Bdellovibrio bacteriovorus: one gene and its partner. Each later gene encodes a partner of the first gene's protein in a complex. Links are inferred from orthologs where the notes say so. Each region holds a gene or a part of one and is shown on either strand. Other genes may lie near its edges.

The links.
Region 2: pfkA (region 1) and pnp share a complex: the UniProt entries of both Bacillus subtilis proteins name them as parts of the possible RNA degradosome complex. The link is inferred for Bdellovibrio bacteriovorus from one-to-one orthologs.

What each region holds. Positions count from the first base shown.
Region 1 is NZ_LUKD01000001.1:905,211-920,827, forward strand. Bases 8,353-11,344 are described here. They hold pfkA (6-phosphofructokinase), read left to right. Parts: upstream 8,353-9,349; coding sequence 9,350-10,339; downstream 10,340-11,344. Other genes in these bases: AZI87_RS04295 (HU family DNA-binding protein), read left to right, coding at 8,456-8,728; AZI87_RS04310 (ABC transporter substrate-binding protein), read left to right, coding at 10,443-11,344. Also shown: AZI87_RS04240 (hypothetical protein), read left to right, coding at 1-61; AZI87_RS04245 (hypothetical protein), read left to right, coding at 70-678; AZI87_RS04250 (outer membrane beta-barrel protein), read left to right, coding at 678-1,736; AZI87_RS04255 (metal ABC transporter substrate-binding protein), read left to right, coding at 1,746-2,627; AZI87_RS04260 (ATP-binding cassette domain-containing protein), read left to right, coding at 2,624-3,193; AZI87_RS04265 (metal ABC transporter permease), read left to right, coding at 3,190-4,002; AZI87_RS04270 (cyclic nucleotide-binding domain-containing protein), read right to left, coding at 3,987-5,417; AZI87_RS04275 (prolipoprotein diacylglyceryl transferase), read left to right, coding at 5,524-6,264; AZI87_RS04280 (hypothetical protein), read right to left, coding at 6,226-7,038; AZI87_RS04285 (hypothetical protein), read left to right, coding at 7,307-8,032; AZI87_RS04290 (DNA gyrase inhibitor YacG), read left to right, coding at 8,078-8,296; more of AZI87_RS04310, read left to right, coding at 11,345-11,564; AZI87_RS04315 (branched-chain amino acid ABC transporter permease), read left to right, coding at 11,574-12,476; AZI87_RS04320 (branched-chain amino acid ABC transporter permease), read left to right, coding at 12,479-13,450; AZI87_RS04325 (ABC transporter ATP-binding protein), read left to right, coding at 13,431-14,207; AZI87_RS04330 (ABC transporter ATP-binding protein), read left to right, coding at 14,204-14,917; and 3 more genes. UniProt on the Bacillus subtilis protein: Catalyzes the phosphorylation of D-fructose 6-phosphate to fructose 1,6-bisphosphate by ATP, the first committing step of glycolysis.
Region 2 is NZ_LUKD01000006.1:140,806-156,339, reverse strand. What follows is about bases 1,073-3,981. They hold pnp (polyribonucleotide nucleotidyltransferase), read left to right. Parts: upstream 1,073-1,434; coding sequence 1,435-3,528; downstream 3,529-3,981. Other genes in these bases: AZI87_RS13800 (M16 family metallopeptidase), read left to right, coding at 3,598-3,981; rpsO (30S ribosomal protein S15), read left to right, coding at 1,073-1,330. Also shown: tRNA pseudouridine(55) synthase TruB, read left to right, coding at 1-916; more of rpsO, read left to right, coding at 1,061-1,072; more of AZI87_RS13800, read left to right, coding at 3,982-4,869; dut (dUTP diphosphatase), read left to right, coding at 4,888-5,337; AZI87_RS13785 (hypothetical protein), read right to left, coding at 5,668-6,507; AZI87_RS13780 (exodeoxyribonuclease III), read right to left, coding at 6,554-7,327; AZI87_RS13775 (LysR family transcriptional regulator), read right to left, coding at 7,400-8,299; AZI87_RS13770 (SDR family NAD(P)-dependent oxidoreductase), read left to right, coding at 8,416-9,168; AZI87_RS13765 (hypothetical protein), read right to left, coding at 9,169-9,606; AZI87_RS13760 (phosphoenolpyruvate synthase), read right to left, coding at 9,729-12,407; AZI87_RS13755 (UbiA family prenyltransferase), read right to left, coding at 12,410-13,216; AZI87_RS13750 (alpha/beta fold hydrolase), read right to left, coding at 13,266-15,534. UniProt on the Bacillus subtilis protein: Involved in mRNA degradation. Catalyzes the phosphorolysis of single-stranded polyribonucleotides processively in the 3'- to 5'-direction. Necessary for competence development in Bacillus subtilis.

The DNA of each region.
Region 1 (15,617 bases):
AGGCACTGAAATTGATTGTCATCGCAGTCGCAATGCAGGCCCCGGCGAGCCTTCGTTCTAGGAGTGATCATGAAGCATTCATTTCTGTTTGCACTGACGGCTTTATTCGTGACGGCTTGCGGAGGCGGATACAATCCTGACAAGGACGCCCTTCAACAAGCTCAAAAAATCGGAGATCAAGCTTACTTCGAAATTTCTCCCGGCGTAGGGCTTATGGCTGACACGGTTTCTTCAGTGTCTTCGGGAGCCAACTTTGAAGTGAGTTTTACTTTGGAAGAGGGAGGACGCTTCCGTGTGTCTACTTTCGCAGACTCCCAGCTTAAAAACGGCATTGATTTTGTTTTCACTCGTCAAGGCACCAAACTTTTTGTTTTCAGCTCAGCACAGGGTCAAACTCAAGAATGGTCCTCCCTGTTTAATTCTGTAGATGCGACGGGTGTTTTGACATTCACTATTGATGTGCATAACAACGAACATCCTAGTCATATTCTATTGTGGAAAGGATCCAAGAATGCCTCGATGGATCATCGCAACACTCTTTATAATTCTGCAGAAGACAGCTTGGATCTAAACTATGATAATAGCCCGGGTAATGGCTTCGGCCGTAATTGGGGTTTTAAACTTGAAAAAGCACAGCTTCTTAAAGCTGTCTTATCTGCACCACAGGAATCACACTAATGAAACGTTTTACGGTCATTCTTTTTATTCTGCTTTCTGGCGTTCGCGCTTCTGCACAGAATCTATTGCAAAACATTCAAACCGCCGCTGCGATCGATTTCGTGGCCCCTTTTGATTTCGAAGGCTCAGAAGAAAATAAGCTGGACATTCGATCTGCCGAGCTTTCTTTTTTTGGTCCTCTTGATCCTACATTCGACGCGAACCTAAACGCGGCAGCTCACAATGAAGATGGTGAGTTTGTTTTTGAAGTGCATGAGGCTTTCGTTTCATCCAACAAACTGATCCCCTCTTCTCGGTTCAAAATCGGGAAATTCTTTTTAGGCGTAGGTCGATTAAACCAATTCCACCAGCACGATTGGGCCTTTATTTCTGCGCCTCGTGTGCAGACAGAGTTCTTTGACGAAGAAGGTATCGCCGATACGGGAGCCGAGTTTTCAACTCTTCTTCCCACGGACTCTTATTGGGACATTACCGCCGGTGTGACAAATGGATATACCTATGGACACGCCCACGATGCGGGCGAAAAACCGCGCGTTCCTACTCACTATATTCACCCGGTCAACTTCATTGATTTTGGTGACGCCGGAGCCTTGCAATGGGGAATGAATTATTTAGGCCGCACTGATGCTGAAGGCATTCAAACTCAGCTTTATGGGTTTGATTTTGTATTTAAAAAGACGGAAGGCAAAGTTCTTCGTTTTCTTTTGCAATCAGAAATCTGGTATCGCAACTTAAAAGCTCCCGAAGCAGACCGCCAAGAGGACATCGGTGCATACATCTATCCGCAAATGTCCTTGAGTGAACGTCTGTTTCTAGGACTGCGTGTGGATTTGTTCTCGGAGCTTTCCCGCACGTTTCAATCAGATGGTTCTAAACAAGACAATTTAGATTATGGCTTTGTTCCGACCCTGACCTATAAGCACAGTGAGTTCACATGGTTCCGCGTCGCGTACACTTACGATGTGCAAACTTATAAGGGCGAATCGGATGACTTGAGCCAGAAAATTGAGTTGCAGTTGGTGTCTATCTTGGGCGCGCACCCTGCGCATTCATTCTAGGAGGATTTCGTGAAGAGTTTTGTATTTGCGACATGTTTATTCTGTGCTTCGACGGCTTTTTCGAAAATCAAAGTAGTCACGACACTTCCCGATATTGCAGAAATTGTTCAGGCTATCGGCGGAAACGAAGTGGAAGTTCAAAGCTTGCTGAAAGGAAGTGAAGATCCTCACTATGCCGAAGCCCGCCCCGATTATATTTTAAAAGTAAATCGAGCCGACGTGCTTTGCTCTGTTGGTTTAGAACTTGAAGTCGGTTGGCTTCCAAAGGTTCTAGAAAAAGCCGGAAATGCAAATGTCTCCCCTGGTGGTAAGGGTTCTTGCATCCTAGGAAAGTCGGTAAAGCCTGTCGACGTTCCCGTGGGCGTTATCAACAGATCCTTAGGAGATGTTCATCCTCAAGGAAATCCGCATTTTGCATTGTCGCCAGAAAAGCTCGTTGAAGGCGCGAACGAAGTTGTGCGCGTTTTATCAGAAGTAAACCCAGACAAAGCCTCTGAGTTTTCGAAGAATTATGATGCATTCAAAAAGAAAATGACGGACCTGCAGACGACACTTTCTAAGAGCGTAAAAAAAGTGAAGGTCATGGAGTATCACAAAGAATTTACCTACTTCTTTAATGCCTATGGGCTTGAATCCGTCGGATCGTTAGAGGAAAAGCCAGGCATGCCACCCTCGGCGGCGCGCTTAGCTCAGGTGGCGAAGCTCGCAAAGGACAACAAAGTGGCTGTGCTCTTCGCGACACCCTCAGCACCTCATAAAGCTTTAGAAAGATTCACAGAGCTTTCCGGCATTCCAGTTGTCACTGTGCCTTCCTATGTGCAAACTTCTGGTAATTCCGATGCAAAGACGATTGAAGGCTTGCAAAAATTATTGGTAAAATCCATTCCATGAGTTCTATTCTTGAAGTTCGAAATCTAAAAGCCCGCAGCCGTGAAGGACTGGATCTTTCACCTGCGGTCGACTTTGATCTTCAAGAAGGTGAAGTGCTGTTTCTGCGTGGAGAAAATGGTTCAGGAAAGAGCACCTTATTGAAAATTCTTTTGGGTCTTCATAAATACTATGAAGGCTCTTTTCAGTTGCGCATTTCGAAGGTCGAAATGCAGTATGTTCCTCAGTTAGGAAACTTGAATTTCCATCTTCCCTTGACCCTACAGGATATGGTCCCTCCCACGGCACGAGACCTTCCCTTGCTGCGGGGGCTTGATCTTAATAAGAAATGGAACACCGCCAGTGGCGGTGAAAGACAAAAAGTTCTTTTAGCGGCTGTTCTGGCGAAACGCCCCAAATTATTGGTTTTGGATGAGCCTTTTAATCACGTGGATAAGGACTCAGTTCAAGTGCTGGAAGACGCGTTAGCACAGTTTCTTAAAATGAATCCACAAAGTTCTTTGATTTTGGTGTCTCATCGCGCGCTTGTACAAAACTGGGCTTCAGTTAAATTTTTGGAGATTCGATGAGTTCCTTCTTGGACTTGCTAAAAATTTATCAGTGGGCTTTGCCGGCCAGTGTGGTTATGGCTGCGGTGCTTGCGTTGATAGGTGGCCAGTGGACCGCTCGGGCTAAAAGTGCGCAAATTTTTGTGTTAGGCCAAGGCTCTTCTTTAGGAATTGTATTGGGATTTGTTTTAAACCTTATCTTGGGAACCGACTTTCACGGTTTGAATCTGGTTTTAGGTTTGAGTTTAGGTTGGTTGACACTCTTACTTTCTGATTTTTGGATTGAATCCCGCTCGGACAGAAACCACGTTTATTTGACTCTTTTTGTATTCTTTCTTTCGCTTACGTATTTGATCACCTCCATCACGCCTTCTTTAGAGTCTCATATGGCAGCGGCGTATTTTGGTGATATTGCGGTGATGAGCAATTTGGGTGCGCAGATGAGTCTGGCAGCAGGCTTGGCATTTGGGGCATTCTTATTGTGGAGCTGGAAAGAGCTTTCGATGATTTCTTTTCAGCTATTAAATCAAAGCTCCATTCATCGCAGCGGCAAAAATCTGGTTTTCGACGTAGGAACCTTGCTATTGACGACAATGGCAATTCAAAGCATGGGCTATCTTTACACCATGGGATCACTTTTCATTGCGACAAGCTTTGCTTCATCCCGCAGTCGAAATTTGAATTCTTATACGGCGAAAATACTGTTAATCGCTTCCTTAGGAAGTCTACTGGGATTTAGCATTTCATTATTTTCCACAGAGCTTCCCACCGTCCCCTGCATCCTTATTGGACAGATGTTGGTGGGTTTCTTGAGTTATACGAAGAAGTAGTGGAACGAAGGCTGAGCTTCGCGCTTTTGTCCGTCGACGTTGAAAAGACAAATCACTTCGGTGCGAACACCCTTTTTAACATTAAATACAGTTAAGTCCGCGTTCTCGATAATCTGGTGCAGACCGCGACCGGCACCGCCCTTTTCAGCATTCATGCTGCCAGCTTGGCCATTATAACAGCTTAAAAGATAATCAATGATGATGTTTTTCGTAAGGGAACCAAATGGATCTTTCACCGCTACTGCAAGCAACACACCATCACTAGCATACGTCAGCTGCGATTGTTGATGAGTATCCAGTTTGATTTCTTCTTTACGAGAAATGTGATTGAAGATGGACTTTCCTTGAGCATCCACCGGAGCATCGTATATCGCATTCATCAGCATTTCTTCAACGACAGTATTAACGCGATCTAAAACCGTGCTGCGAATCCCCATCTTTTTGAAGTAAGTGTAAATATCTTCGCGAAGTCCTTCGCGCTGACTAGAGTGAGTCACGGCTCGAGTTTGCACCTCTACTCCCCAAGTCAGATACTTTTCGATGCCAAAAAGATCTTTGTTCAAAAGCTTACTCAAAGCAGTTAATACATAGCGAATGGTGGCATTTCTATCTTCGGCATCCCGAGAAATGATGTGATCGACGAAGCGGTTTTTTTCCAGAACATTCAAGTTTCCTTGGACATCTTTGTTTGTAAGTAGGACGGCATAGGGAGAGGATTTTTTGTCTTGAACATCTTTTAAGACGTCCACACAAGCTTCTTCACACAAAACAATGTCATACTTATTTTCAGCCAAGAAAGTGTGTCCCATGGCCGAATCACTGGCGATATCCAATTGAACGCCGGTTCCACCAAGGGCCATACGAATCGGCAGTTGTTGCTTTTTATCTGGTTCGACTAACAGAACCTTGCCACCGCCACTTTTTTCGATCGCGCTTTGAGCTTCGTGCAGTTCACGATTGAGAATTTCAAACAAACGAGCTTTTTCGTTTGTGCGCATCAAGCGCTCCGTCAAGATAAAGCAGTAGATCTGGAATAAGAGTGCTTGAAAGCGATCTTTGTCTTTGGGATGAACATGTCCGAAATCTTCTGAGCGGATAACAAAGCACTCCACTGCCGTCAGAGCTTTGACCGTGGTCGACGTCAGATTGGATGTGATGACACTCATTTCTCCGAACACTTCACCCGGCGTATTTAATGTCGCAATCACTTCGCCAGCTAATGAAACTTCGACACTGCCCGATCTTAGAAAAAACAAAGAAGTGTTCTTTTTTCCCTCTTGAAGAATCAAACTTCCTGCTGACACGGATTCGGTATGAATCATTGCTGATGCTTGTAAAAGCAAGTCGTCACTGAATGACTTGAAGAAAGAGAAACTTTTAATTTCCTTAGCAATTTCGGCAGGGTGCAACTTCATATATTTGTAATTATGTATTTAGTTAGCGGGGCTTGACCAGAATCGAGTTGAATATTTTGGGGAATAAAAGAAAATTAAGTCTATCGTCGGTATACTTGGAGGTAGTTTGTACCCGATCCTTCCGCTTTCACCTACATTCGGTGTTCCCACTTATTATCTGATCCTCAGTGGCACTGTGTGCATTTGCCTATGGTGGCTGGTGAGGCGTTCGGAGCAGTTGCAACTTTCGCGTAAAACGACGCTCGACCTTAGTCTAATCATCATGGTGGCGGGATTTTTGGGCGGTCGCTTATTCCACGTTTTCTATGAAGACTTTCCTTATTATCGCGAAGAACCCGTCCGTATACTGCAAGTTTGGAACGGCGGCTTCGTTTTTTACGGTGGCGCTTTGTTCGCCGCGCTTCTGGCTTTTATTTATCTTATTAGAAAGAACAAAAGCACCTTCGAAGAATATCTGGACATGTTTGCTCCCGTTCTTTCTTTTTCTTATGTCATGGGTCGTATCGCCTGCCTTTTAGCGGGATGTTGTTTCGGAAAATACTGCGAACTGCCATGGGCTTTCGGAGGACGACACCCCACCCAAGCTTATGCCGCCTTATGGGAACTGGGTGTGCTTTTTATTTTACTGGGAATTGAAAAAGCTCCGAGAAAAAAAAGAGGAGCCGTTTTTTATTCGTGGATGATCTTGCATGCAATCGGCCGCTTGATCATGGAATACTTTCGGGATGACTTTCGCGGACCGACATTGGGAGTCTCAATTTCAAGCTGGATCAGTCTGCTCTTGATTTTGTTAGGGACATATCTGCTTTTAAGGAAGCCAACACACCGGAGCTCGACACGTTCCTAGTTGGCACAAACTGCCTTGCACAAAACTGTCTAAGCGACATTGATCCGAAGGATAAGTATTGCGAACAAGTTCGTTTGTCGCTGCTGCGGGAGTATTGATATTCACCGGCACATAGTCACGATACGAATATTGCTGCACGAAACGAATCATCTCAAGCCCTGCCTGCATGGATCTTTCACAAAGAGTATTCTGATCACAAGCCTTTCTGACATCGTCTTCTATCACGGGAACAAGTTCTGGATACGCGGTGAGAAGCTCAGGTAAACAATTTGAGGCCGCGTAGAAATCAGATTGTCCTTCGGTTGAAGCCCAATCCGAACCGGGAATTGTTTGCCGAGGCTCACCGCCAATAATATGCCCCAACTCATGACAAAGAATAGCTGCCAGAGCAGCTTTCGTGGCACCTGGTGCTCGCGCCATTCCACCCCAGAGGGAAATCTGCATAGAGTCTTCCTTCTGCTGAGCGAAGGCCGCGAAGTAAGGACTTTGCCATTCATACGGAATAACCAAATTCTTGCCCGTAGCGGTCTGAACTTTTGCAAAATTTTTCACTAGGAATTGCCCAATCAACGTGGCGTAGTCCACCTCGGTCAAATTTGAAACGTTCTTCGATCCGACGGGAAGATAGAAGTAATTCGACTTCGATTCCTGCACCTGAACTTGTCGTTCACTGGTTCTGCTTTTCAATAAAACGCGAGGAGTTTGCGCCATTGCAAGCAGTGCCACCAGAAGAAAAACTCCAAGAATGTACGGGATGTATTTGCGATCGATCATAGCGCTAGCACCCTATCATAAATTCCCATTTTACTCGACCGAAAAGATTCCAATTTGTGAGACGAAAAAAGGCTGTTTTCAGAGGGAAAAATAGAGTGTCTCATTTTTAGACACTCGCAAGAGTGACGCAAATTGACCGTGCTCTCCAGACTTTAAACAGTCTTTCAGCTGCCAATCGCAAAATAACCACAATTCACCCATAGATAGAAATGGCATGAGTTCTGTATTGCAGATTAGATGTAGAAGTTTAATTAGAAAGAGGTTTGTTATGAAAAAGCTTTTAACGTCCTTTGTTGCGATGATGTCTTTCGCGGCATTGATGGTGGGCTGTAGCGATGGCAGTGGTGGTGGTACAACCACAGTCACTTGTCCTGCGGGATATTCGTACAACGGCGTAAACTGTGTGTGGGTGAACGGTGGTACACCGGGGACTCCAGGTACAGTGACAGGCCCCGTACAATATTATGACTTCAACCGTTCGTATGTACAAAGTTGGGGTGGCGTCGGCACCGTGAATGGTGACATGACGATCGTCAACTCTGGCGCTTACAAACAATTCTTAAAAGAAGCCATGGCGGTTTGTGACAGAAATATCTGGGGTTGGAGCAGCGGTCTTTCCGACTGTAACAACTGGGTTTCTGGTTCATTCAAAATTGCGTTCTCTATTGATTCATCTATGAAACCAGCGGTGCGCTTCGAAGCTTACCCGGCTCCAAGTTTCTTCCAATGGAACTTTAGCTTGGGTTGGGATGCTGGCGGCGTTGCGTTCAACCCACTTATCTTGAACTCCAACAACACGTTTAGCTTGATCAATAACAGCCAAGGTTTCGAGATCCGTGCTCAAGGTTCCTACTGGAATGGTGGCGGCTTGCGCTTGATCCAAATTCAGGTTCTAAAAGGAACTCTGCAAGACGGTTACTTCACATATGATCTTTACTACCCGTACAACAACGTAGCTACGAAGTTCGCAACGGGTAAATTTAAAAAGTACTAAGCTCTGCGTCTTGCACTCGTGGCAAGACTCAGCAAAGATTCAGGTATGACAGAACCTCAAAAACCAAGACAAGTTAAATGCCCGCAGTGCGGGCGTTTAGCGTTGTACTCACCAGAAAATCCTTTCCGTCCTTTCTGTTCAGAAAGATGTCGCATCATCGATCTTGGCGCATGGGCCAGCGAAGAATACAAAATTCCCGTCAAAGATTCTTCAAGTGATGCTTTAAGTATGGACGACGAAGACTCTTCTGAAGATATGCACTGATGCCGCTGAAACGCGCACTCAGAGTCGTTTTCACATTTTGCTATTGACGAATTTCCGATTTTGCATTTTCATGACCATGTCATTGGATGACGAAGAGTTATCATCACGATTTTTATTTACAACGACGGACACACAAAAGTGTCTTAAAGAGGAGTTCAAATGAACAAAGCTCAACTTATCGAAAAAATCGCTACTGAAACAAAAGTTTCTAAAGCTCAAGCTGAAATGATCCTTGATTGCGCAGTAGAGAACATCAAGAAATCAGTTAAAAAAGGCGACGACGTTAAACTTGTTGGCTTCGGTACTTTCACTAAAGCTAAACGCAAAGCTCGCACAGGTCGCAACCCACAAACTGGTAAAGCAATCAAAATCCCAGCTTCTTGGGCTCCAAAATTCCGCGCTGGCGCAGAATTCAAATCAATGGTTAAGTAATCGTCTAACAACGATGAACTAATCAAAAGGCGTTCCCCACGGGAACGCCTTTTTTTATTTCCCTTCATCACCTCGGGTGCCGGAGAGAGAGGAAGGGTTAAACTCTGCTTCCTTTTCGCTCGGACAGTCCTCGCGCTTCTCGTCTTTTGCTGGCATTCTTGCTTTTCGTGTCTTTCTTTTCTGTACTACCGCCATAGCTTTCGTGCGCTGCGGAACTCGCTTCAAGGAAGCAGAGTTTAACCCTTCCTCTCTCCGAACCAGTTTTGGGGGAAATAAAAAAAGACATTGTATCGTTCCTCTGTGGTTTTCTGGTCAGCTGCGCTGACGTTTGGTCTTCTGAAAGAACATCGAGATGTAATTTTGGGTAGAGCCTAGGGTTCCTGCTCTGAGCCTTGTAGCGAGTTCCGCAGCGCCCAAAAACATCTGCACCACAACGGGAAAAACTAAAAACCCCAAAACAAGATTGCCAGCAGAAGACTAAACGCGCGAGGACTGTCCGAGCGAAAAGGCCCAGAGCAGGAACCCTAGGCTCTACCCAAAATTGCGCCTTCGGCGCTTTACGGCAAGAACTAACTCAACATGCAGCTTGGCTTTTTTACGATGGATCGGTAGCCTGTTTCTATGGCTCAGTTCAGTAAGAAAATTCAGAAGATTGGTGTTTATACTAGCGGTGGTGATGCTCCCGGAATGAATGCGGCGATTCGTGCCGTGGTTCGTGTGGGTATTGCGCAAAATCTTGAAGTCTACGGTATCCAAAACGGATACGTTGGCATGATGGATAACAAAATCTCGCAACTTCATTTGCGTGACATGGCGAACATCATTCAACGTGGAGGCACTGTCTTAAAAACAGGTCGCTCTACTGAGTTCATGAAACCGGAAGGTCGCGCAAAGGCGGCTCAACACTTAAGAGCTGCCGGCATTGATGCGATGGTTTGTATCGGAGGCGACGGATCTTTCCGTGGGGCTCATGCTCTTTGGGAGGAACACCAAATTCCAATCGTCGGCGTGCCCGGCACGATTGATAATGATATCTACGGCAGCGATAAAACGATTGGCTTTGATACGGCGGTGAATACTGCTTTAGAAGCGATTGATAGAATTCGCGATACCGCCGCTTCTCATGATCGTCTTTTTATCGTTGAAGTGATGGGTCGAAATTCTGGCTTTATTGCATCGCATGTTGGACTAGCTGGTGGAGCCGAAGAGATCTTCACTCCTGAAGGAAATACCACTGTTGAAAAAGCACTGGATCGTATTAAAGAAGCCATCGGTCGCGGCAAAACCAGCAGTATTCTTATTACAGCCGAAGGCCAAAAACCGGGTCGTGCTTACGACCTTGCTGATGCTATTCGTAAAAAATCGGGAATGGATGCGAAAGTCTGCATTCTAGGCCACCAACAGCGCGGGGGCTCACCGACGGCAGCTGATCGCATACTGGCCAGCCGGATGGGGGCCGCTGCCGTAGACTCTTTACTGAAGGGCTATTGCGATATCATGATCGGTACCGAAGGCGAGCGCTTAGTGCAAGTGCCGCTGGATCTTGTTACGAAGAATGAAAAGAAGAACCAATTAGATCTTCTTTCTTTAGCGAACGTACTAGCTACATAGGGCTTCATTCGAAGCCCTTTCTTCTGCCTTTTTATCTTGACCAGAGTTTTGGGAACTTGAATTCTAGTGTGTATCTATTTGCACTCTTAGAAATGAGGTCCTGATGAAACGCCTGCTTTTAACTTTGGTATTGGTGCTTCCGCTTTTTGCGGGTTGTACAAAAAAAGAGAATGAAATCGTGATTGGTGAGTATGATTCCTTAACTGGAAGTGATGCTACTTTTGGTTTGAGTTCAAATAAAGGCGTTCGTTTGGCCCTGGATGAAGTGAATGCCGCAGGTGGAATCAAAGGAAAGAAAATTTCTTTGGTGACTCTGGATGACCAAGGTAAAAACGAAGAGGCTGCGGCGGCCGTCACTCGCCTTATCAATCAAAATAAAGTCGTCGCTATTATCGGTGGTGTCGCCAGCGGCCGCTCGAAAGCATCAGCTCCGATTGCTCAGAATGCAAAAGTCCCTTTTCTTTCTCACGCTTCGACAAATCCGGATGTAACTAAAATTGGTGATTATGTGTTCCGCATTTGTTTCATCGACCCTTTCCAAGGCTTCGTCATGGCTAAGTTTGCGAATGAGAATTTGAAACTTAAAAAAGTGGCGATTCTTCGTGACGTGAAAAACGATTACAGCGTGGGTCTTGCAGACGTTTTTTCAGAAGAGTTTAAAAAACGCGGTGGCGAAATCACAAACGACCTCAGCTATCAAGCCGGAGACATCGATTTTAAAGCGCAACTGACTCAGATCCGCTCAAAAAATCCAGATGGTATCTATGTTCCAGGTTACTACACAGAAGTGGGCTTGATCTCTCAACAAGCACGTCAACTTGGTATCAAAGTGCCACTGATGGGTGGCGACGGCTGGGACAGCGACAAACTTTCAGAGATTGGCAAAGAAGCTGTGAACGGCAATTATTATTCGAATCACTACACGACAGAGTCTACAGACCCTTTAGTGACTGAGTTTATCAAAAAATTCAAAGCAAAATACAATGAAACGCCGGATGCCTTGGCGGCCTTGGGCTACGACGCCGGAAAAATCTTAGCGGCAGCCATTGAGCGCGCTCCCGACTTGTCAGGAAAGTCTATTCGTGATGAACTAGCTAAAACGAAAGATTTTGCAGGCGTGACAGGCAAAATCACTTTGAATGAAAATCGCGACGCTGTGAAAAGTGCCGTGATCATCCAAGTAGACGGTACCAACCGCAAATATATTACGACGATCACGCCATAAGGACGGTGCATGCAGGATTTCATACAACACATTATCAACGGTATCAGTCTTGGCTCTATTTACGCACTGATCGCCCTTGGTTACACGATGGTGTATGGAATCCTGAAAATGATCAACTTCGCCCACTCGGATGTTTACATGGTGGGCGCTTTTGCCGCTTACTACTTCGCTCGTTGGATCGGCATTGAAAACAACCCGGGCATTTCTTCCCTGATCACTCTTCTTATTGTTTCAATGATCTGTTGTAGTATTTTAGGTTTGATCATTGAGCGCCTGGCCTATCGCCCCCTTCGAAACGCACCGAAGTTAAATATTCTTATCACGGCGATTGGTGTGAGTTTATTCTTAGAGTATTCCGGCCAAGTTGTTTTCGGTGCGGACCCTAAAGTCTTCCCCTCTGTGATGAACGACTTTGTTTTATTCAATATCGGTAACGTTGAATTAAAGTCTTTCGATATCACGGTTCTTGTCGTCAGCATCCTTGCGATGCTTGCTTTGAATTTTCTTATTTTTAAAACAAAAATCGGTCGTGCTATGCGCGCTGTAAGCAGCAATGCTTCTGTCGCTAGCCTTCTTGGTGTGAATCCTGATCGAATCATCGCGTTTACTTTCGTTGTCGGTTCTTCATTGGCCGGAGTAGGCAGCGTACTTGTCGGAATGAAATATCCTAAAATCGATCCGTTGATGGGAATGATGATTGGCATGAAGGCCTTCGTCGCGGCCGTCTTGGGTGGCATCGGCAACTTAGGCGGTGCGGTTCTAGGTGCCTTGATCATGGGTCTTTCTGAAGAAATGGTCGTCGCTTATCTTTCCAGTACGTACCGCGACGCTTTGGCTTTTGGTATTTTGATTGTGATCTTGATCTTTAAGCCTGCGGGCCTTTTGGGCAAATACTCGGTGGAGAAAGTTTAATGATTAAATCACTAAAATCTCCCCTGCTCGTATTTTTATTTCTTTGTGTTCTGGGTTTCATTCTTGATTTTGGAATAAACGCTTACTTCCAGCTCATCTTGCTTTTTGCCCTCGTGAACTGTTTGCTTTCCATGAGCCTCAATCTTGTGAATGGCTACACGGGACAGTTTTCTTTGGGCCACGCGGGATTCATGGCCATCGGCGCTTACTTTTCGGCTTACGCCAATACTCACTGGGATTTGATTCCTCCGTCATTTCAGGCCATAGAATATTTTATTTATGCTTTGGGCGGCGGTTTGTTGGCCGCTATCGCAGGATTCTTAGTTGGCCTTCCTTCATTGAGACTTAAAGGGGATTACCTTGCGATTGTGACTTTGGGCTTTGGCGAAATCATCCGTGTGGCTTTGCTAAACATGGATTTCTTAGGTGGCCCTCGTGGATATTCGGGAATTCCTGGTTTTGGTTCTTTCTTGTTCTCTTTTATTTTTGCCTCAATTTGGCTTGTCATCTGCTTCTTTACTATTTGGCGCGTGATGCACTCTACTTACGGTCGCGGTTTTTTAAGTGTGCGTGAAGATGAAATTGCGGCAGAGGCCATGGGTATTAACACGACCCGCATGAAAGTACGCTCCTTCGTGCTGTCCAGCTTCTTTGCTGGTGTCGCAGGTTCCTTGTTTGCGCACTTCACTAACTTCATCAACCCTTCTTCCTTTACTTTTCTTTTAAGCGTGAATGCCGTGATCATGGTGGTCCTAGGGGGCATGGGCTCGATGACAGGTTCTATTGTTGCCGCAGTAGTTCTGACGATTCTTCCAGAAGCTTTGCGTCCTTTACAGGAGTTCACCGGTGTCGACCTCCGCATGGTCATCTATTCTTTGCTTTTAATCTTGGTTATGATTCTTCGCCCGAAGGGACTTTTCGGCGAAAAAGAAATCACCGATGTTTGGAGAAAATATGTCCGACGTTCTGCTTGAGGCGCGTAAGATCACCATGCAGTTCGGCGGTCTGAAGGCTGTCGACTCTTTGGAATTTAAAATTCGCAAGGGTCAGCTTGCAGGACTGATCGGTCCTAATGGAGCTGGCAAAACGACGGTCTTCAACATGCTTACCGGTGTGTATCAGCCCACTCATGGCGATGTTGCTCTGGAAGGTAAATCTTTAAAAGGCCTGAAACCTTATGAGATCTCTCATCATGGAGTCACGCGCACATTTCAAAACATCCGTCTTTTTAAAGGCCTTACAGTTTTAGATAACGTTTTGATTGCCGGTCATCAACACATGCACTACGGGCTTTTCGACACCCTTTTGCAAACATCTCGCTTCCGTAAGGCCGAACAAGCTTTGCAGGAAAAAGCGATGAGTTTGCTCAAGATCTTTCATCTCGATGGAAAAGCTCATAAGCCCGCAAACTCTTTGCCTTACGGGGAACAGCGAAAGCTTGAGATCGTTCGCGCCCTTGCAACGGATCCCAAAATTATTCTATTAGATGAACCCGCGGCGGGCATGAACCATTCTGAAACCCATCATTTGATGGAGACCATTGCTAAAATTCGCGAAGAGTTTAAACTGACCGTTCTTTTGATCGAACATGACATGAAGCTGGTTATGGGCATTTGCGAAAACATCATCGTTTTGGACCACGGAGTGAAGATCGAAGAAGGTGATCCTCAAAAGGTTCAAGGTTCACAAAAAGTGATCGAAGCCTACCTTGGCGTGGAGGAAAAAGAATGAGTTCTCCGCTTTTGACCGTCGAAAATTTAGAAGTTTTTTATGGATCCATTCAGGCTTTAAAAGGAGTCAGCTTTTACGTCAACGAGGGCGAAGTCGTGTCTTTGATCGGCGCCAATGGAGCAGGCAAAACGACAACCTTAAGAGCAATTTCTGGACTCGTTCCAGTACAGGGCCAGATCTCATTTGCAAATCAGAATCTGACTAAAGTTCCTACTCATAAACGCGTGAACTTAGGCATTGCGCAGTCTCCTGAGGGCCGCGGCGTATTCCCTCAGATGAGCGTATACGAAAACCTAGAAATGGGAGCCTATGCCCGTTCTGACAAAGCTCAGGTGAAAGCCGACTTAGAAATGTGCTTCGATCTTTTTCCACGCTTGAAAGAGCGTGTCGCGCAAATGGCCGGGACATTGTCAGGCGGTGAACAACAGATGCTCGCCATCAGCCGCGCTTTAATGTGTAAGCCTAAGCTGCTTCTTTTGGATGAGCCTTCTTTAGGATTGGCTCCACTGATCGTTGCGCAGATTTTTGAAATTGTGAAAAAACTGAATAAAGAAGGAATGACGATTCTTTTAGTAGAGCAAAACGCGCGCATGGCTTTGAAAATTTCCCACCGCGCTTATGTTTTGGAAACGGGTCGCGTCGTCATGCAGGATTCAGCTCAGAATCTTCTTAACAACGACGAGGTCCGTAAGTCTTACTTGGGCGTTTAAGCTCGGTTCTTTTCAACCACGGCGCCCGTAATCATCATAAATGCCAACAACCGGAAGACGAAGACATAGGTATGAACTTCGTTTTCACTTTGAATAAACACAAAGATGAATCGTTCAATAGCCAATAAAAAGAAGGCTAAAGAAAATAAGAGAAAAAAACGATCGGTAGTCTTCCTCCAAAATTTGAGAAAGAAAATGCCCGCAGCAATCGACGCCATCATCACGGCGCCGTAGAGAAACTGATTAAATTCTTGATTGTCCATATTACACCGTATCCCAAATCAAACCGTAAATAAACGAAGCCATCGCTACGAATATAATAACCGCGCGGATCGTAGACAGGTCATAACTGGGTCCCAATTGAAAATCGACCGAAAGTAAAATGTTGTTTAAAGCGATTCCGACAAAACAGGCGCTGCTCCAGAAAAGAAGTCGTGTGCGGTTGCTAAGGTAAGCGCGCATCAGCATAAAGGCACAGAAGGTACTCATAATCGAACAAAGAAGATAGACGACGAATGCCATAACTAGTCTTTCTTGATTTTAAAAGCATTCGCGAAGTCACGGATGCTATCAATAGGTTGTGAGTAAATGAATCCGATAACGGATGAACGACGATTGGCATAGAGCTCTTCCAATCGGTTCAGAATATCCATTTGTTTTGAATGGGCAGGGAATTCATAGCCCTCGCCATTATTTACAA
Region 2 (15,534 bases), on another replicon or contig:
AATTTTTAATGGTCTCTTGTTGGTTGATAAACCTTCAGGGATTTCCAGCCATGATGTCGTGGCAAGGCTTCGACGTATTCTAAAAACAAAGGCCGTAGGTCATTCAGGAACTTTGGATCCGATGGCGTCAGGCTTGATGGTGTGCCTTGTGAATGAAGGTACAAAGCTCAGCCAATATATTCTTGAAGGCGATAAGGGTTACCGCGTGCGTGCTCAACTGGGTGTGCGCACAGACACTTTGGATACGACGGGTGAGGTTTTAGAAAAAGTCTCTGTCGAGTTTCCTAAAGAACGTATTTTAGCCGAAGCCTTTAAGCTTCAGGGAGAGATGGAACTTGAAGTTCCGATTTACTCTGCGATTAAAGTTCAGGGTAAAAAACTTTATGAATACGCTCGCCAAGGTCAGGAAGAACAAGTCGTCATCCCCAAAAAAATGATGAACTTCTGGGATGTGGAAGCGGTTGAAATCGGTCCCGATTGGGCCGAGTTTGATATTAAATGCAGCAAAGGCAGTTACATCCGCACCTGGGTCGACCTTTTAGGAAAGGCTTTGGGATGCGGAGCCGCGATGAGTTCTTTGCGCAGAACGTGGTCGGCACCTTATCATTTGCCTCAGGCACAAACCCTGGAACAGATCGAACAGGCTTATACGGGAGCCCCTCCTTGGGGGACGGCTTTTGTGGGGATGGATCATGCCTTGCCTCAGATCAAACGTATTCGTATTAAAGGGCAGGACAAAGTCCTTTTGGGGAACGGACAGATCAGCCATGACTTGCGCTCCCAACTGATCACGGCCTTTCGGCCTTCCGAGGACCAATATGTCCAAGTTTTAGCTCAAGACACCGGGCATTTATTGGCGCTGGTGGGGCTTGAAGAGGGACGCGGTTTTGTCCTTAAAAGGGTCTTTAAATATTAGGCCTGCGTCCTCTTTGCCTTGACCGGGGTGGGGATGCGGGGTAGAACCTTAAAACTTATAAACAACACTCTACAGATCGACAGCCATGACGACTGCGGGGTTTGTTCGAAAACTAAGCAATTTTTAAAAGAACAGGAGACTTTAATGGCAGTCACTAAAGATACAAAAAACCAAATCGTTAAGAAATTCCAAACGAAAGATCTAGATACTGGATCTCCAGAAGTGCAAGTGGCGCTTTTGACAGCAAAAATCAACGATTTGACTGTGCACTTCAGCACTCACAAAAAAGATCACCACGGCCGTCGCGGTCTTGTGACTTTGGTTAACAAAAGAAGAAAACTTTTGGACTACCTACATCGTAAAGATGTGAAACGCTACCAAGACCTTATCAAGGCTCTTGATATCCGTAAGTAATCTGACATTCCTGAAGGGGCGAAGAGCCCCTTCAATCTTTTCCTCGACAGGAAATTCTCGTACACTCAGAGCATAAGGCTCTGGCATCAATTCAAGGAGATTTAATGAAAACGACTGTAACTACATCGGTGGGCGGAAAACAAATCACCATCGAAACAGGCCGTTTGGCAAAACAAGCAGATGGATCTGTTCTAGTCTCTTGCGGTAACAACATGGTTCTTGTTACGGCAGTATCTAGCAAAAAAGCCTCTGAACTAGATTTCTTCCCACTGACTGTGGAATATATCGAAAAATTCTACGCTACCGGTAAAATCCCAGGTGGCTACTTCAAGCGCGAAGGTAAACCTACGACAGACGCTGTTCTGATCGCGCGTTTGATCGACCGTCCGATCCGCCCTGTGTTCCCAGAAGGATACAGAAACGAAACTCAAGTTGTGGCGACGGTTCTTTCTGCAGACGGTGCATTCCCTCTTGAGATTCTTTCAAGCTTGGGTGCTTCTGCAGCTCTTCATCTTTCTGACATTCCATTCAACGGTCCAACAGCAGCGATTCAAGTAGGTCGCGTTGATGGTCAATTCGTTGCGAATCCAACTCCTCAACAAATGGAAAAATCCGACATGGATATCATCGTTGCGGGAACTCGCAATGGTTTGTTGATGGTTGAAGGTGAAACAAAATTCATCTCTGAAGCAGACGTTTTGGCGGCTTTGAAATTCGGTCACCAATCCATGATGCCACTTTTGAATGCGCAAGACGAATTGCGTGAAAAGTTTGGTTCGGCGACAAAACGTTCTTTCACTCCAGCGACTATCGACGCTGATTTCAAAGGACAAGTAGAGTCTTTCTTGAAACCAAAAATCGCTGCGGCTCTTGGTATCAAAATTAAGCAAGACCGTTATGCAGCGGCAGCGGCTGCTCAAGCTGAAGCAGAGGCGATGTTCCTTGCTTCTATCACTGACAAAGATCTTGCTAAACAACGCAAGAAAGAAATCGGCGCAATCGTTGAAGAGCTTAAATACAATGAAGCTCGTTCGATGATCCTGGACCGCAAAGTTCGTATCGATGGTCGTGACGTGAAAACGGTTCGTTCTATCGCGAATGAAGTGGGTCTTCTTCCTCGTGCGCACGGTTCTGGTTTGTTCACTCGTGGTGAAACTCAATGTTTGGGCACAGTGACTTTGGGAACAGGTGATGATGAGCAAATGGTTGACGCGCTTTTGGGAACTCAAAAACGCAAATTCATGCTTCACTACAACTTCCCTCCATACTCAGTCGGTGAAGTGGGTCGTTTCGGTGGTCAAGGTCGTCGTGAAATCGGTCACGGTAACTTGGCAGAGCGCGCTTTGAAAGCCGTTCTTCCTGATCACGAAAAATTCCCATACACAATCCGTATCGTTTCTGAAGTTCTAGAGTCTAACGGTTCCTCTTCAATGGGTTCTGTTTGTGCGGGAACTTTGGCGATGCTTGATGCCGGTGTACCTATCAAAGGGAACGTTGCCGGTGTAGCAATGGGTCTAATTAAAGAAGGCGATCGCGTAGCCGTTCTTACAGACATCTTGGGTGATGAAGATCACTTGGGTGACATGGACTTCAAAGTAGCTGGTACTCCAACAGGTATCACAGCTCTTCAAATGGATATCAAAATCGACTCTGTTTCTTTCGACGTGATGGAACAGGCTTTGGCTCAAGCTAAAGAAGGTCGCTCTCACATCTTGAATGAGATGGAAAAAGTGATCAAAGTAGCTCGTGGTCAAATCTCTGAATTTGCTCCTCGTATCGAAACAATCAAAATCAAACCAGATAAGATCCGTGAAGTGATCGGTTCTGGTGGTAAAGTGATCCGTGGTATCACGGAAGCGACGGGCGTTAAGATTGAAATCGAAGACGACGGTACAATCCACATTGCCTCTGCAGATCCTGAAGCAACTAAAAAGGCGATCGCTATGATCAACGACATCGTTGCTGAAGCTGAAGTTGGTAAGACTTATAAAGGTCGCGTTGTGAAGATTGCTGAATTCGGTGCTTTTGTTGAAATCTTGCCGAACACTCAAGGTCTATTGCACATCTCTGAAATCGCTAACGAACGTGTACGCGCAGTGACTGACGTACTTAAAGAAGGCGAAATGATTGATGTTAAAGTTCTTGAAGTGGACCGTGCAGGCCGTATCAAGCTTTCTCGTAAGGCTCTTCTTCAATAGCCGCGGACGCTGGCAGAGCGAGGCGGCCTAGGGCCGCCATGCTGAAACAGCATCTTTAAAAGAGAATCAATGACAAATACTAAGTTCAAAAAATCTGAACTTTCTAACGGGATCCGAGTGGTGAGCGAACTTCATCCAGGGTCCCGTGCCGTTTCTATCAGTATCTGGGTTTTGACCGGCACTCGAGATGAGTCGCCAGAGAATGCGGGCATCTCGCATCTTCTTGAACACTTGGTGTTTAAGGGGACTAAAACTCGGTCTGCCTATCAAATCGCAAAATCTTTAGAAGCCTTGGGTGGGGATTTAAATGCCTACACCACGCGTGAATATACGTGTTACCACGCTTTGGTTTTAAAAGATCACTGGGAAAAGGCCTTGGATGTTTTGGCGGATCTAGTATCCAACATGCATTTGAACAAGAAAGAATTCGACCTTGAAAAGGGTGTGATCTTGCAAGAGATCGCAATGTCCGAAGATAGCCACGAAGAAATTATTTATGATGTCTTCTATGAGCAGGTGTACGGAAAAAATCCGCTCGCTCGTCCTATCTTGGGAACTCCAAAGTCTATCGCCACGATGAAACAGAATCAGGTGATGGATTATTACAAGAAAAACTACACTGGAAAAAACATCATCGTCAGTGCGGCCGGTTGCTTGGACCATGACGAATTGATGGCTGGTATTGAAAAGCGTTTGGGAAAGAAAAAGCAGTCGGTGCTTAAAAACTCTCGTAAGTTCCCTCGCTGGTTAAAACGTCGTCACGTCGTTGAAAAGCAAGCCGAACAAGTGCACATGCTGATGGGCTTTCCGACAGCAAGCTTCAAGGATAAACGTCGTTTCGAAGCCGTGATCGCGAACACCCTTTTGGGTGGGGGCATGACCTCCAAACTTTATCAAAGTGTTCGTGAAAAAAGAGGCCTGGTTTACACAATTCATTCGAGCCTCAACACCCACATTGATTCCGGGATGCTAACTATTTATGCGGGAACGGAAACTAAGAATGTCAAAAAAGTGGGCGATCTTATTTCTAAAGAACTGCAGAAGATTCGTAAGCAAGGTGTCTCTAAGGCCGATGTGGAGATGTTTAAGACTCAAGTTATTGGCAGCATTTTATTAAGTTCTGATGATATCGAAAATCGTATGACGTCTTTAGCGGTCAACGAGATCGTTTTTGGCAGCTTCCGTTCTGTGGAATCCGTGATAGAGGAAATCAAAGCGGTGACGGTCGACTCGGTGAATGAATATATTCGCGAAGAGCTTGATTTAAACGCCGCATCCGGGGTTTTATTAGGGCCGGGCGTGACCGAGTTGAAAACTTGGTTTGAAGAACTGACTCTGTAATCGAAAAAGGATTTGAAAATGCAAAAGCTCACAGTCAAAGTAAAGAAACTTGAAAACTTCCACGGTGAACTTCCGCAATATCAATCTTTGGGTGCTAGCGGCTTCGACGTTCGCGCGCAGCTTGCGGGTCCGGTGATTTTAAATCCGGGCGAAAGAGCTTTGATTCCAACAGGTTTGTCTTTTGAAATTCCACTAGGTTATGAAATCCAAGCTCGTCCCCGCAGTGGATGGGCCGCAAAAAGTGGTTTGACGGTTTTGAATACACCGGGAACCATCGATGCTGATTATCGTGGTGAGGTGAAAATCATCGTGATTAATTTGGGTAATGAAGCTGTGACAATCAGTGATCAAGAGCGCTGTGCTCAATTGGTGATTGCTCCGGTTCTTCAGGCGCAATTCCAAGTTGTCGATGAATTGGGAACTACCGAGCGTGGTGCAGGTGGTTTTGGTTCTACGGGACGCGCTTAGTTTTTTTATTTTTAAGTGGGGACGTAGCTCAGCTGGGAGAGCGCAACGCTGGCAGTGTTGAGGTCGTCAGTTCGATCCTGATCGTCTCCACCATCTTCTTTTTTCTTCTTTATTTTGTCGTTTGAAAATTCTTTGTAGAGACTTTGGACGATCAGGATGCGAGCCTGACGACGTCGCAAAATAATCCGCCTTCGCGGATTGTTTTGCTCCATGCTCCGCACTAAAACGCGCCCACTCGGCGCGTTTTACCGCGGGCACAAAGTTCGACCCTGACTGTTTGGCAGTTGTGGTTGGTTTATTTTAGTAGGTCTTTGTTGGTCCAGCCTATTTCTAATCTATGTCTGTTAGATCCAGAGGGAGTTCGAATTCTTGGACCTCTAGTAGCGGAATCTGATTTTGGAAAACTATGATTGAGAAAACCAGTTGGCTGCTATTGTTCTTATAGGGTTGGTTTGCCTTGAAAAAGTTTTCAACGGCGTCGGCCATCGCGGCGGCGTCCGCTTTGTCGTATTGTTTTGACGGAGCTAAGAAGACGGGTTGGACGATCCATGGGACTTTAGGGCCGACGGTGTATTCGTAAGAAACACGGAATGAGTAAGTCAAATTAGGTCCTACCGCTGCGGTCTTTGTAAGAAGCAGATCGATCCACGATTCTAAATCTTTTTTGTCTTTCGAGTTTAAAATTGCGGGAAGAGAAATTTCTTCCTGATGTATTAGCAACGGTTGCAACGTGTTTTGGAATTGCACCCAAAGTGTGGTGTTTGGGCCATTGACATAGCGGTAACTGATTTTCGGATTTCCATTTTTAACGATATGCCACTGGGGAACTTGGATCTGCACTTGATCTTCCAGAATCTTTACAGTCGGTAGCGCCAGATCCTTTGGATAGCTTTTATCGGCGATCACGTTAAAGCTCTTTGGATTCTTTGATGTGATTTTGACTGTTGAGGAATCATTGATTTTCATTTCAACGGTGGTTCCGTCCCAGTCAATCATGCCCAGCTTGTTTTGCACGGTGATGATAAAAAGATCATCGGCATTGGCGACTTTGTCGTCATAGAAGTAAGTCTGGCTGATGAGCACAGGAGGTGCTACTTCCTTGGCGTGAGCCGCGGTAAAAGGAGCCAACAAAAGTGAAAGTACAAAAGTTTTAAAGCATGATTTCGTCATACTTTTTCGTATCACGAAACTTTCACTAAACTCAATCAGCCTTGCATTACTTCTTTAAAGTAAGGCGCACAGGGCAATGATCGGATCCCATAACATCCGGCAGGTGACTGACGGCTTTTAAGCGGTCGGAGGCTTCTTTATTTACTAAGAAATAGTCCAAGCGCCAACCCACGTTTCTTTCGCGGACTCCGGGGCGATAGCTCCACCAGGTGTAGTGACCTGCGCCTTGTTCGAATTTGCGGAAGCTGTCGACCCATTCTAGCTTTTCTAAGAAGTGAGTCATCCAGGCGCGTTCTTCCGGAAGAAATCCGGCATTTTTGGTATTTGTTTTCGGATTTTTTAAATCAATTTCTTTGTGGGCGATGTTGAAGTCACCACAGATGACGACTTCGCGGCCTTTCTTACGAAGGGCTTGCAGACGCTTTTCGGCAGCGGCACAGAATTCGAGTTTAAAGGGAAGTCTTGCGTGATCGCGTTGGCTGTTGGGCCAATAGCTGTTCACGACTGTGATGGAACCAAAATCAGCTTCCAGCCAGCGGCCTTCGCGATCGAATTTTTCAATGCCTAAACCTCGGCGAACGGCATCAGGATCTTTTTTAGAATAAAGTGCCAACCCCGAATACCCAGGCTTTTCAGCAAAGTTCCACGTGGAGTGATAGCGAGCCGGGTGATAGAATGTTTCGTCTTCTTGAATAGCTTCTTCAGAAATTTTGATTTCTTGAAGGCAGACGATATCGGCCTTCTCATTTTCAAACCATTCGCGAAAGTTTTTACGTTGAACCGAGCGAAGACCGTTAACATTCCATGTGATCAATTTCATGTTTTTACAATAGGCAAGGACGTCTTAGAAATCAAGTCAGGTTCCGGTGATGCGAGGACGTGTCAGGTCCTTCTAGACGATATAGTCCCGCATGATTTCGCTCACCCAATCCATAAATACCTGAACACGTTTGGCAACGTGACGACGATGAGGATAAACGAGAGAGACCGGCATAGGCTCACTTTTTAAGGTCGGCAAAATCTCAATCAGGGATTTATTTTTCAGATACTCTTTCAATCCCGCTTTAGGGGCTTGAATAATTCCCAGTCCTGCTAGACATGCCGACAGATAATTTTCGGCATTATTCACCGTGATCTGACCCCGCATTTTTTTGATCTGAAATTTTTCTCCGTCAAAGTATTCAAAACCGTCAGGCTTCGCTCCAAGGGTTTGTACATAGTGGACCAGAAAGTGCTCTGATAAATCTTCCAGATTTTTAGGACGACCGTGTTTTTTGATATAAAGGGGACTCACACAGTTTACGACCGTGAACTTTCCCAGAGGTCTTGCAATAAGTCCCGAATCCGTCAAATTTCCTACCCGAATAACACAATCAAAACCTTCACGGACAAGGTCCACTCGACGATCCGTGCTGCTTAATTCGATCTCAATACCCGGGTGGGCTTTCAAAAATTCCGGAATCCGCGGGACGATCAAATTTTTTGCTATACCTGTCGACATATCGACGCGAATTCTTCCTGACAGGCGACCCGCGTCTTTCTTAAAGAGAGCATCTAGTTCCTCAATATCCGCCAGAAGATCTTTGCATCGTTCATAGTAAGTCATTCCGTCCTGAGTCATCTGAACGCGACGGGTGGTGCGGTGAAGAAGTCTGGTGCCCGTATCCGCCTCAAGCTGTTGGATGATGTTAGAAATATGGGCCTTGGACATTCCAAGGCTTTCTGCCGCTTTTACGAAGCTCGATAATTCGCTTACGCGCATGTAGACTTTCATAGCTTCTATACGGTCCATCCCATCCTCGATTGTTCAGTAATAGTGAACAGTGTATCAAAAATATCGGTGTTTATCAATTATGGCAAACTTCCTAAAATAAAAATGTAACCAGCACTATTTAAAAGGAGTTTGTTATGAAAATCGCAATTATCACTGGTGGCAGCCGAGGGTTGGGTAAGAATACCGCTTTGAAGCTAGCTCAAAAAGGGAACGACGTTATCTTGACTTATCATTCTAAGAAAGCCGAGGCAGACCAAGTCGTGGCCGAGATTGAAAGGCAAGGACGTAAGGCCGTGGCCATGCCTCTTGACGCTGGGGCGGTGGAGAGTTTTGAAGCCTTTGCCGTGGCAGTTCGTCAGGTTTTAAAAGAAAAATGGAATCGTACGGACTTTGACTTTCTTATTAATAATGCAGGCACTGCTTTAGAGGCTTCGATCATGGAGACCACAGCAGAGGACTTTGATAAGTTGGTCAATGTTCATCTGAAAGGTCCTTTCTTTTTAACTCAAAAGCTTCTTCCCCTTATGAAAGACGGCGGACGCATTGTGAATATCTCTTCGGGGCTAGCTCGTTTCGCCTTACCAGGTAAAGCGGCTTACGCTTCGATGAAAGGCGCGATCGAAGTTCTGACTCGCTATATGGCGAAAGAATTCGGAGCCCGTGGCATCGCTGCCAATGTCGTAGCACCTGGAGCCATTGAGACTGATTTTGGTGGCGGCGTGGTCCGGGATAACCCTGAAGTAAATAAATTCATCGCATCTCAAACGGCTTTAGGACGAGTCGGCGTTCCTGAAGATATTGGAGGTGTGATTGCCTCTCTTCTTTCTGAAGATAATGCCTGGATCAATGCTCAACGAATTGAAGCTTCCGGTGGGATGTTTCTTTAATTAATCTGCACACGGAGCAGGTGTCATGGTGAGGTTGCGATAAGCGACCTCACCGGTTGAACAACCTTCGTCAGCGGAATTGACTTCTCCGGCCAAATAGTCGGAAGTTAAAATCAAAGAGCTTGATTCTTTAATAAGCGAGGTCTTTCCTCCATCACACTCCACCAAGAAATCGCCGCCATTTTCGAATTGATAGGCGACAGTCGAAAACTTCAAAGTCTTGGATTGGGCGCGAAGTTTTATATGAGGAGGCGTTTCTACGCCTTCGCTATCAACGGTTTTTTCATCTTGATAAACCAACTGTGCGCCGCTGGCCTTTTCCGATTTTCCGTTTTCAGTTTTTATTGTGATGCTTTGCGGATTGGAAGCTTTGTAGCACGCGACTTTGCCGTAAGAGATGCTGGCAAACAGAAGCACGAAAGCGAAAAGTGATTTCATAAGGCCTCCTTGGGGGACCCATTTAGGCTAGTAGCGAAGCTGTAGGAAGTACTGCAGATTCTTTCGCGGCTATCAAATGACAAAGTTTTTGAAAGAATGAAGACGGGAGGTCCCGTCCTCACTTATTCGTCTAAGATTTTAATTGTACCTGCCTTGGCATCAATGCGAACGCGCATGCCGGATTTAATTCGTTTTGTTAATCCTGGGATGCTGACGATCGCAGGGATTCCCATCTCTCTGGCAACAATGGCCGAGTGAGAAAGCAAGCTTCCGCGCTCTACCAAAAGCCCTGAGATCGCTGGATAAAGAGGGACCCACCCTGGATCGGTACGAGCTGTCACCAGAATCTCGCCATTCAGTTCCAAGTTATCACTTGGATTTAAGATAACCTTGACGACACCTTCAAGAACTCCTGGGCAGCACGGCAGACCTTTTAAGTCATAGTCGCCAGATTCAGCCACCTGAGGAATCTCTTCTTTAATAAACGTGTTGTCCCAATAGACCGCTCCTCGAGTCATCACGCGCGGGTCCGTTTCTTCAGCGAATTGACCATAATCTTTTTTGCGTAGCTCGATAATGCCCTTCAGGTTGTAGGAGGGCAGAGTGCCGTTGTAAATCCCAAAGACTTCTTCGATGGTCAGCCAGAAGATATCGCGGGGTTGCTCAAGCGCGTTCATTGTCGCCAAATCTTCACCAATAGTTTGGAAGATCGTGCGGGCAATACCGTAAATACGTGTGCGCGCAAAACGCGTGTTTTCGCGGTTCTTCACGGCTTTACGGGCGTGTTTAAGGACCCAGAAATAAAATTTCTTTTTAAAGCCAGTCAGATGCGAAGCCACTTTGGCTTCGGCTTGAGTTCGCAAAGACTTTTCGTGAGAGTCATCGTGAACCTCCGTCTGACCTGACTTCAAATAGTTTTTCAAACAGACAAAGAGGTAACTTGGATCTGTGAGAAGATCGATCTCCTCAAGTTTCATCTCACTCATACAGCGGAATCCGTACTTGTCGAGATAGTCTAAGACGGACTTATAGAATTCTTGGTAAGGTGATTGATTTAAAGCCTCCAGACCCTCGGCGGGATCGATGGTCTCGATCAGTTTGCGTAAGTCTGGATTTTGGGCGGCTTTATTTGCTAAGCGCAGTAAAGCCTTTGTCGGCTCGGCACTTTCCAGTCCCCCTTCACCCGCAAGAAGGTCATTTTGGATGGTCGAATCCAAATCTTTGAGCCACGTGGTTGTCAGCTTACGCAAAAGGCCGAAGTGAACCATGCACAAGAAGTCATTGATGATGGGAGCCTTCCAGCGGCCCAGCATGTTTCGCTCAAGCTCCATGTAAATGCGGATCAGTTGATCGCCCCGCATCCGCTTTAACGGCAGACTTCGGTACTTGTCGTAGTCGCGATGGAAAGTCGCCAAAAAGTCATCCACGGTGCTTTGAATAGTGAAATGATATTTAATAAAATTAAATCCGGTGATGGCTTTACGGATACGACCGCTGAACGTGTCCCACGAAGGGTGAGGTTTGATACGATCCGCGATTTCTTCGCTGAGTGCCTCAGAAACTCCCATCATGGTTTCCATGAACTCGCGATTCTGTTTAAAGCCCGGAAGAACGCCGACAAGTTTGTACCAATTGAAAAGATTGTAGTACACACGGCCATTCAAAGATCCCAGCATGTATCCTAAGTAAGAGTCCATGTCTTTAATGATCTCATTCGGAACACCTAAAACTTCACAGAACTGCACATACACGGCTTTATAGTTTCTAAGGGCGAAACTAAAACTCAAAGGTGAGGTCAAACCTCCATAGGATTCAATGATGTTTGAATTGTCCCAAAGATTCGGATAACCAATCAAGTCGGCCTGCAATGTCGTTACGGGACGAGTTTGTAAAATATAGATCTTACCGCCTTCAATCGCCCATTCAATATCTTGCGGACGATGATACTGCTCTTGAATTTTGTGCCCGAGACGATAGAGCTTTGAAAGCTCTTCCTGGGTCAAAGAGGCCGTGTTTACAAGATTGCTTGGGACAGGCAGAGTCGAGCAGTGACCTGAAGAAGATTTCTTCATCATCTCTTTTTTCTCGACGACTTCTTCTTTTAAAAGCTTTCCGCTGTGCGCTTCAAGCCAGAAAGAATCTGCATCCAAAGTTCCTGACACCAGTCCTTCACCAACGCCATAGACGGAAGAAACGACATAGCGATCGATTTTCTTTTCGACCGGATCACAAGTGAAAAGAACACCGGATTTATCTGGATCAATCATGCGCTGTAAAACCACCGACACAGAAATCTTCTGAAGGTCGATGCCATTTTCCAAACGATAGACCAAGCTTCGCTCGGAAAAAGCGGAGATCCAGCATTGACGAATGTATTTAAGAATATCTTCTTTGCCTGAGACATAAAGATAGCTTGAAAGCTGACCCGCGAAAGAATGCGAAAGACTGTCTTCGTCGGCGGCTGACGAACGCACTGAAAAAACATTGTTTGCGCCCAAATCCTTCAATGCTTTGTCCAAGGATTCTGAAAGATTTTTGGAGAGATCGGTTTTTTCAAAGAGAGCTCGAACTTCCGCCTCCGCTTGAAGAGGCGTGAGTTCCTTAGCCGAAAGACGTTGCATAATCAGCGATAAATTTGTTTTCACCGAAGGCGACGCCAGAAACTCTTGGAAGAATCTTTTACCGAACACGACCCATTCGGGAACGGGAAGTCCTGCTTGCGACATGAGGTAAAGATTAAAGCCTTTTCCTCCGGCTTCGTTTTTAGCAAAGAACAGTGTTGATTTTGGAGTTACAAGCATAGTTAGGATCTCCACATATAGATCACTAGAGCATAGTGAAGCAGCAAATAGACCCCGGAAATCGCACGGAAGAACTGCGCGGCAGGGGCGGTTTTTTTAATAATATAAATCGAACTTAGAACGACATAAGCTGACAAAGAAACCAGCCAAATCCAGTGGGGCTGAAGGTAGTAAGCGACCCCCACTCCCAGGATTGCTTGGCTCAAAGAAAGGGCTAAGGCTCCTTTGTCCGTAAAAATATTGGAATAAGAAGGCACATGCGGTCTTTCTTCGGAGCTCGCGAACGTTTTTCGAGCGAACTCAAAAAGATTGAAGAAGGCCCAGTTCATAAAAATAAATATCAAAAGCGGCAATGTGATTTCTTGAGGATTGACACCTGTCATGGCGACACCGCTAGAAAGACCTAAGAGAACGCTCACAAAGGTGTGAGTAACCGCGTAGGTCGTTAAATGCGGCCGCAAGGAGTCGCCGATAAAAAACTCCTCATACATCAAAAGACTGTAGCCGATGGCCGCTGCGTGAATCAGAAGAGAATAAACGCCTAGATTGCTGGCAAGACCAATCTCGAAAATAATGAGGAAAAGAAGGGCCACCTTGACTTGTCGAACCGTCAAAATTCCGCGCGCTAAAGGACGGGTGGGATTGACTTTCAAATCCACTTCATAGTCTTTGATCTCATCAAAAAGACGCATGCGAAAAAAGAACGACAGCATCAAAAGGAAGACGCAAGCAAAGCGTCCCCAATTCCATTCCAACCCTAAAGTGGAAGAAAAGAAAAGCCCGTTGGCCCATGAAAAAAGAAATATCATGGGCACATAAGAAGCGGGGCTGAATCTTTCTTTAATTAATATCCACCAATTACCCAATAATCACCTCGGGATCATTCAACTGATCGCGCAGAACTTTGTATTCCACCTTCGAGTGATGGCGAGGATCCATAGGGATCTTTTTAACAAACTTAATCTGATCCACGGGAATTTTATTTTTTTCAAAAACCCGGCGGATTTCTTTTTTGGCCGCCTCAAAGTCAAAACTTTGGCTGTTGATTTCTTGTTTTAATTCAACGACGGCGTAAGTCGCTTGTCCCAGAGAGGAGTCGGGAACCCCTAAGAAGGCACAGCGGTAAGTAAAATCAAAACGCTTCAAAAGAACTTCGGAACGCACCGGGAAGTAGTACTTTCCCGCTCTTTCGATGGCGTTATTCACACGGCCCACGATCCAAAGATTTTTGTCGGAATCAATATAGGCCAAATCCCCGGTGCGATGCCATACGCGGTTCTTTTCATCCAAGATCTTTGTGGTTTTAAAGGCGTCGGGGTTGTTATAGTAGTCGCGGCAGACATGGTCGCCCGTACAGATAAACTCTCCGATTTCTCCATTCGGCACTTCGATTTTCTGCCATGAAGAGTCTTTCAAATCCACGGGGCCGTCTTTGATACGGATGAATTTAAAATCGATGTCTTCACTGATGTGGCCGACGTTCACACCTTCCTCGATAATCTCTGGATCGGTGATTTTGCTTTCTTTCAGCATATCCCGGCCTTCAATGTGAGCCATAGGTTCTGCTTCTGTCGAGCCGTACAAAATCCAAAGCTCAGTTTGAGGAGCGATGTCATAGAAAGCTTTCACATCGTCTTTAGAAATCGGAGCGCCGCCGGTCACGACGCGACGAAGTCCTTTTAAGATGATATTCTTTTCTTTGCAGTACCGAGCCAGTCCCACAAGCATGCTTGGAGATAACGTCGTGCAATTAATATTCTCATTTAAAATCTGACACGCCAAAATGGCCGAATCTCTTTCTGATGGGGCCGCTAAGTCCAATGCTGGTAACACCGTGGTCACCCCAGAAGCCAGGTTGTTCAAACTGAAGATCGGGAAGGCCGGCATGTCTTTGTCGACTTCTGTATAAGGTATCACATGCGAGAGCGCGTGATGTTGCGCTGACAGAAATCGATGCGTGCGATTGGCTCCTTTGGGTTTTCCCGTTGAGCCCGTCGTAAATGTGATCAATGCCGTGAACTCGCTTTCTACGGCCGCGATCGGCGACGGATCTTTTTTCAAAAGTTCCTCGAAACGGTGAGTGCACTTGTCGCCCGGTCCATACATAATTCGAATTGGCATGGATTGAAATTCAGGAACCTGATTCACAAGTTCAAAAGCCATATTGAAACTAATCATAGCTTTAGGGCCCACGCACTCTGCCGAAGCTCCTAAGTGATGGCTGCGCGCCCAAGAATCCAAGAACACGGCAATAGCACCAATACGTTGTACAGCAAACATCGCCGTGTACATGTCAAGGCTCATCGGCAGGAAGATGATAACACGATCTCCTTTTTTAATACCGATATCTAAGAGTCCGCGCGCGAAAGAGTTGATTCTTGCGGCGAAATGTTTGTAGGTGATTTGATCATGCTTTAGAGGCGTGTGCGGATTGCCATCCCACTTTGCCAAGGTTTCGCGTGAAACCCACGAAAGTGCGACGCGGTCAGGGAATTCGCGTAAGTGTTTTTCCATGTAGCTGATCACGTTATTACGTTCATCAGCACCCGGGTAGTAACCAATTTTTTCAGAAGGGTGGGACATTCCTGGTTTCTCCTGCAAAACTTTTAAGATGTCTTGAATATGCGACCACAGAAGACTATGGCCGGCCTTAGATGCTTTCACGATTTTGTGGGATGGATATTGAGTGACGATTTGATTTTGAATCGACTCGTCCGTAATTTTGTCGTCACTTCCATAGACCACGGTGATAGGTATTTTAACGACATCTTTGGCAGTCCACGGATTGTCCTGCATTTTAATTTTATTGAAGGCCGTTTTCTGCCAAAGATTCCAATCAAAACGATCTGTGATCTTTTGTAAATAGGGGTGGTCCGCCAATGACCATGGATGGAAAAGATCTTTTAGAAATGTGTCTTTGGATTTAGCAAAGTTCGATTTAATAAGAGCGTCGCCCAAGACAGGAAGCTTTAGCAAAGCGCCCGCTATCGGTGAAATCTCGCGTTCGGGTTTTAAATAAGGTGTGACTAAAATCACTTGCTCGACATACTTTTCGTAAGCAGGCAAAGTTTTTAAAATGCGGTAGCCACCCCAAGAGTGGCCAAGAAGAATTTTCTTTGACGAGTCT